Regions from separate parts of the Alkalispirillum mobile genome, predicted to be linked through region 1. Evidence: riboswitches for the same ligand, from Rfam matches in the RefSeq annotation. Region 1 holds a riboswitch; the other holds the start of a gene.
What was found. A riboswitch is a leader RNA that binds a small molecule or an ion and turns the genes downstream of it on or off. The one in region 1 is predicted to bind cobalamin.

Region 1 (3,380 bases):
CGGCGTAGCGGGTCTGCAACGCCTCCCATTCGCCGCGGAAGGCCCGGGCGGCCTCGCGACCGGCGTCCGACCTGCCGGTGAGTTGGCCGAGCCGTTCCAGCTCATCGGCCACGTCCGCGAATCCCCGCGGTTCGCTGACGTACACGGGCAGGCCCAGCGCTTCCAGGCGCTCCACCTGGGCACTGGGGTTGCCGCTGCCCCAGGCGATCACCAGGTCGGGCGATTTGGCCACCACCTGCTCCACGTCGATGCGGTCGTGGCTTCCGATGCGCGTGATGGATTCTGCCTCGGGCGGATAGTCGCTGAACCCGACCGTGCCGACGATGGTCTCGCCCGCGCCGACAGCGAAAAGCTGCTCGGTGATGTGGGGGCTGAGACTGATCACCCGTTCGGCGGGTTGGGACAGGCAGACCCGCTCGTTCCGGTCGTCCTCGACGCAGATCGGGTCGGCGGCCATCACGCCGCTCATGGGCGCCAGGACCAGTCCGGCGGCCAGGAGGCCGGTCCACCAGGGTGTGCGGGCATCGCCTGAATGGTGCTGCACGTTTGTTGCCATCCTGTCGGGTTACGAGGGCCATGCCGGCATCCGGTACGCGGGGGGCGCCGGCTGGCGGGGTGGGTAGGAGAACGAAACCTAGCAACCGGCCACGGGAGCGTCAAACCGGGCCCGTGGCCGCGCACTGGGTGTATCCTTATCGCGCTGTCTCTGCTGTGGAGTGATGCTTTGAACGAGCACCCCTTGTACGTGGACCTGTTGCGCCATGGTGAGCCCGAGGGCGGCCGGAAGTACCGCGGTCGTCTGGATGACCCCCTGTCCGAGACCGGCTGGGAGCAACTCCGTGATGCGGTGTCGGGGGGCTGCCGCTGGGATGCAGTGATCAGCTCGCCGTTACGCCGGTGTGCGGCCTTTGCCCGGGAGTACAGTCACCGTCAGGGCCTGCCCCTGCACCTGGAGTCGTACTTCAAGGAGATCGATTTCGGTCGCTGGGAGGGGTGGCGCCCGGAAGCCTTGATGGAGGCGGAGGGTGACCGCCTGAATGCCTTCTGGCGGGACCCCCGCAACAACCCGCCGCCCGAGGGGGAGACGCTGGAGGCGCTGCACGCCCGGCTGGCGAGGGGGTGGCACCGGTGGGTCGCGGAGCCGCCGGGGCAGCGCCTGCTGGTGGTGTGCCACGGGGGCGTGATCCGTGTGCTGCTGGCCGAGGCGCTGGGAGGGGACCCGGGGCACCTGCTGAGCCGGCTTCAGGTGCCCTATGCCTGCATGACCCGTCTGCGCGTGGACCGGGTAGGGGGCGAACCGGTGGCAACCCTGCTCGCCCATGGCCGTCCCGGGGTCTGACCCGGCACGCTGACGTTGGACAAGGAATGACGGCGAGCATTCGGTTGAATGCTCGCCGTCAGGCCCGAGTGGGTGGTGACTGTCCCTGTCACGCCCTTCGGCCAACCCTGGCCAGCTCAGGTATGTTTATCTTGCGCCTGTTGGCGCCGGCTGGCTATCAGATAATTCAGCAATCCTTGTAGGAATTTTCTGAATTTTGACTCCCGGGTGGTGTCGCTATAGGCTTTGCCGCCTGCGACAGGTGTCCCGGGGCGCGTTCCGCGCCCCGGGATGAAACGGGAAGCCGGTGCGGTGGGCTGCACAGCCAGCCACCCAGTCCGGCGCTGCCCCCGCAACGGTGATTGAGCGCAAACGGCCACCCTCGCCACTGTGCCCCGGGACTCCAGCCCGGCATGGGAAGGCGGCCGCTTCGGGCCCTCCTCAGAGGCCCCGGCTCATCAGCCCGGAGACCGGCCTTTCGCACACGCCGGGTTGCGGTGGGCGACCGACGGCAGACGAGGCCTGCCTGTTCCGTGTTGCCCCGCCTGCTGTGCACTGTCCCGCCCGAGGTCCCGCGTGTATCCGTGGTCGTGCGGGGGCGCGGCCGAAGGTCTGATTCCGTCGCGGGGCGACGGCTTTGTACTTGGGGCATCTGCAACATGACTAGAATGAAACCGATGGTGGCTACCGCCGCCAGCCTGCTTGTCGTCTCCACCTTTGCAACGCCGGCTTTTGCCGAAACCGAATCCGCCAGTGGTGTCCTGCCGCCCGTGGTGGTGACCCCGGCGCGCACCGCACAGACGGTCGAGGAGTCGTTGTCTTCCGTAGCAGTGATTACCCGCGAAGAGATAGAGCAGCAGCAGGCGGTCGACACTCTGAGTGTTCTCAGTAGTGTGCCGGGCGTCGACCGGTCGCGGGCGGGTGGCCCCGGGCAACAGAGCTCTGTATTCATTCGGGGTGGAAACAGTGATCATACGCTGGTCCTGATGGATGGCGTGCCGATCAACCCGGGAAGCGCGGGCGCAGCTGCCTTGCAGAACCTGCATCCAGCCTTTCTTGAACGCATTGAGGTGGTCCGTGGGCCGGCAGCAACGTTGCACGGCAGCGACGCCTTGGGTGGCGCGATCAACTTGATCACGGTGGAGCCGGACCTGGGTACTAGGGGGCGGTTCGGGTTCGGCTTGGGCCGGTATGGCCGCGAGGAGCAGCAAGTGGGCGTCACCCACCGGGATGAAGCCGGGGGCTACGCCGCGGTCAAGGCATTGCGTCAGCGCGTCGATGGGTTTCCTGCGGTGGTGGATGGCGATGAGGACAGCGGCTTCGATAATGATTCCATGCTGTTACGCGCCGGGATGGACGGTGACCAAGTGGCGGTCGATGTGAGTCATTTCCAGGCCCAGGGGGAGGCTGAATACTATGACACCTTTTCGCTCATGCCCCTGGCCCAGGACTTCAAGACCCAATTGAGCCGCCTCAGCGTTGCAGCACAGCCGCGTGAATCACTGGAGAGCCGGGTCACGCTGAGCCGTTACAAGGATGACTTGGACCAGCTCGACAGTGATGACTTTGTGTTTACTGAGCGCTACGGCGTGGATTGGCAGAACGACTTCGTCGTGGGTCCACTGGAGCTCACAGCCGGTATCCAGGCCCATCAGGAGGATGTTGAGTCGCTGAGCTTCGGCACCGCCTACGAGACCACGGAGCGCCGTCGGTCCGCGTATCTGCAGGCAGGCCTTGAACACGCTGCCCACCGGGTCGAGGCCGGTGGGCGTTATGTGAACGATCAGGCTTTTTCCAGCGAGGATGTCTGGAGCCTGGGCTACGCCTTCCAGCCCAATGAGGTATGGCAGTGGCGGATTCGGGGTGCAACCGCCTACAAGGCGCCGGATGCGACTGAACGATTCGGTTTTGGTGGTAACCCGGACCTGGATCCGGAGAAAGCAACAAGTCTTGAAGCTGGGGTGCGGGTGCGGCCGGTGGCCAACCAGCGTATTGATATCGCGCTTTTCGAGACCAGGTACCGGAACTTGATCACCTATGACGGTACCCAGGATTTGAACGT
Region 2 (3,380 bases), on a different contig from region 1:
TGCACCACGCCGGCGTGCTGCTGCGGCGAGCGCAGGTTCGACGGGTCCTTGAAGGTGATCCAGGGGTGGCCGGTCTCGAACAGCATGCCCAGCATGCGCCGCCAGAGCTGTTTGGCGGAGACCACCTTGTAATTGCGGATCTCACCACGCGCGGCCCGGGCCTCCAACTCCTCGTAGGCCGCCTTGAACGCCGGGCCGTAGAGGTCGTGCAGGTGGGAGGCATCGTCCGGCGAGAAGAGGGTCCAGTCGGCGTCGGCCTCCGCCCGCTGCATGAACAGGTCCGGCACCCAGTGAGCGGTGTTCATGTCGTGGGTGCGGCGGCGGTCGTCGCCGGTGTTCTTGCGCAGCTCCAGGAACTCCTCCACGTCCAGGTGCCAGGTCTCCAGGTAGGCGCAGACCGCACCCTTGCGCTTGCCCCCCTGGTTCACCGCCACGGCGGTGTCGCTGGCCACCTTGAGGAAGGGCACCACGCCCTGGGAGCGGCCGTTGGTGCCCTTGATGTGGGCGCCCATGGCCCGCACCCGGGTCCAGTCGTTGCCCAGGCCGCCGGCAAACTTGGACAGCAGGGCGTTGTCGCGGATGGCGCCGTAGATACCGCCCAGGTCGTCGGGCACGGTAGTCAGGTAGCAGCTGGAGAGCTGCGGACGCCGGGTGCCGCTGTTGAACAGCGTGGGCGTGGAGCTCATGAAATCGAAGCTGGAGAGCAGCCGGTAGAATTCGATGGCACGCGCCTCGCGCTCCGGCTCCTGCAGGGCGAGGCCCATGGCCACGCGCATGAAGAAGGCCTGGGGCAGCTCGAAGCGGGTGCCGTCCCAGTGCTGCAGGTAGCGGTCATACAGGGTCTGCAGGCCCAGGTAGTTGAACTGCAGGTCGCGCTCCGGGCGTAGGGCCTCGGCCAGCTGGGCCAGATCGAAGTCCAGTAGCTGCTCGTCGAGCAGTTCCAGCTCGACCCCGCGCCGGATATAGTCGGTAAAGTAATCCGCATAGCCAGGATCGCACCCCGGTTCGCCGGCGTAGGGCCGGCCCAGAAAGTGCAGCGCCTCGCCGTTCAGTTGGTGTTGCAAAAGCCTGGCGGCCACGAAGCCGTAGGCCGGCTCCCGTTCGATCAGGCTGCGGGCACTGAGGATCAGCGCCTTGTGCACCTCCTGTTCGGTGACCCCGTCGTAGAGGTTGCGCCAGGCCTCCCGCGCCACCCGCTGCGGCTCGGTGTCGGCGAGCCCTTCGCAGGCATGGGCGAGCAACCGCTGCAGCATGGACTCGTCCAGCGGCGCCTCTTCGCCGTCGGCGCGGGTCATGTGCAGGGTGGGCGTGTCCTGGGCGGCAGCCTGCTCCTCCCGACGCTTGCGGGCGTGTTCCTCGCGGTACAGCACGTAGGCCCGGGCCACCTTGTGTTCGCCGGCGCGCATCAGTGCCAGCTCCACCTGGTCCTGGATATCCTCGATATGGATCGGGGTGGCGGTGGGGCGCCGGGTCAGGGCCTGGACCACCTGCGCGGTGAGGTCGGCGGTGACCTGCTGGATGCGGGCGGCGTCAGCGGTCTGTTCGCCTTCCACGGCCAGGAAGGCCTTCTTCATGGCCAGCTGGATCTTGTCAGGGTTGAAGGCGGTCAGTGCGCCGTTGCGGCGGATGACTTGCTGGGTGTTGCTCTGGGCCGTTGGTGCGGCCTCGGCAGCCTTGGCGGACATGGGATTCCTCCTGCTCGTCCAGATGAACCGGGAGGAACCGACGCGAGGGATGTGAGGGCAGGGCACACGCGCAGCGCGTTGCGGCCTTGGCGGGCGGCCGGCTGCAGCAAGGGCGTCCTGTCCCCGGGCACCTTTGACGCGAAGGTTCCGGGCTCGGCGCACCCACCGGGGGTGGCCGGTCCTCGGAGGTATTCGGGCTCGACAGTGGCCTGGCTGGCCCCGTCACACCGTTGCGCGACAGCCCCGGATTCTCACCGGTGTTCCCCTCCATGGCCCATATTTCGTAGGGGGCGCGAGGACGCCTCGCAATATATGGGATGAGGGCCGGGAGTGCAAGGGTCGCCCGGCGGGGGTCGCCCGTGACTGTGGTTGCGCTATGCTGCAACAGGGGTTGGTCGGATCCGGCGGAGCGCGGCGCCGGCCGCACCCGCTTAACGGTATGCCCATTTGTTACAAGCTCCAGGCTTTTATTCCCGGACCGGGCTGCGCAGAATGGCGGTACCGATCACGCACCGGCCGTTCGGGGCGGTGCCCCAAGGCAAGCACAGCGAACGAGAAGAGGGGAGCAGGACGTGAAACCGGAAACCCTGGCCATCCACGCGGGCTACAGCCCGGACCCGACCACCAAGGCCGTGGCGGTGCCCATCTACCAGACCACCAGCTACGCCTTCGATAGCACCCAGCACGGGGCGGACCTGTTCGACCTGAAGGTGCCGGGCAATATCTACACCCGCATCATGAACCCCACCAACGCGGTGTTGGAGCAGCGTGTTGCGGAGCTGGAGGGAGGCATCGGTGGGCTGGCGGTGGCTTCCGGCATGGCGGCCATCACCTACGCTATCCAGTGCATCACCCGAGCGGGCGATAACATCGTCTCCACCAGCAAGCTCTACGGCGGCACGTACAACCTGTTTGCGCACACCATGCCCAACTTCGGCATTGAGGTGCGCATGGCCAGCCACGACGACTTCGACCGGCTGGAAGGGTTGATCGACGAAAAGACCAAGGCGGTCTTCTGCGAGACGGTGGGCAACCCCTCCGGCGAGGTGGTGGATATCGGCCGGCTGGCGGACATCGCGCACCGCCACGGGGTACCGCTGATCGTGGACAACACCGTGCCCACGCCCTTCCTCTGGCGGCCCATCGATGACGGCGCCGATATTATTGTCCACTCCCTGACCAAGTTCATGGGCGGGCACGGCACCACCGTGGGCGGAGTTATCGTCGATTCGGGCAAGTTCCCCTGGGCCGACCACGGCGAGCGCTTCCCGATGATGGTGGAGCCCGACCCCTCCTACCACGGTGTGGTCTATACCGAGGCGCTGGGCGAGGCCGCCTTTATCGGTCGCTGCCGGGTGGTGCCGCTGCGCAACACCGGCTCGGCCCTCTCACCCATGAACGCCTTTCAGCTGCTGCAGGGCATCGAGACCCTGCACCTGCGCATGGAGCGCCACAGCGAGAACGCGCTGGCGGTGGCGCAGCACCTGCAGAACCACCCGCAGGTGAACTGGGTGAAGTACGCGGGTCTGGAGTCCAGCCCGGACTACCCGCTGGTGCAGAAGTACATGCGCGGCGGCATGGCCTCGGGCATCCTCTCATTCGGCATCCGCGGTGGCAAGGAGGCCGGTGCCAGGTTCATCGATGCGCTGCAGCTGATCACCCGTCTGGTGAACATCGGTGACGCCAAGTCGCTGG

Region 2: another riboswitch for cobalamin. It lies ahead of DFR31_RS12400 (ribonucleoside-diphosphate reductase subunit alpha); the one in region 1 lies ahead of DFR31_RS11375 (TonB-dependent receptor domain-containing protein).

What each region holds. Positions count from the first base shown of each region.
Region 1 covers NZ_RCDA01000004.1:20,563-23,942, forward strand. The annotation lists gene DFR31_RS11365 (cobalamin-binding protein) at 1-469, opposite strand, end outside; gene DFR31_RS11370 (histidine phosphatase family protein) at 725-1,339, shown strand; cobalamin riboswitch at 1,562-1,811, shown strand; gene DFR31_RS11375 (TonB-dependent receptor domain-containing protein) at 1,978-3,380, shown strand, end outside.
Region 2 covers NZ_RCDA01000005.1:19,309-22,688, reverse strand. The annotation lists gene DFR31_RS12400 (ribonucleoside-diphosphate reductase subunit alpha) at 1-1,685, opposite strand, end outside; cobalamin riboswitch at 1,852-1,998, opposite strand; gene DFR31_RS12395 (O-acetylhomoserine aminocarboxypropyltransferase/cysteine synthase family protein) at 2,258-3,380, shown strand, end outside.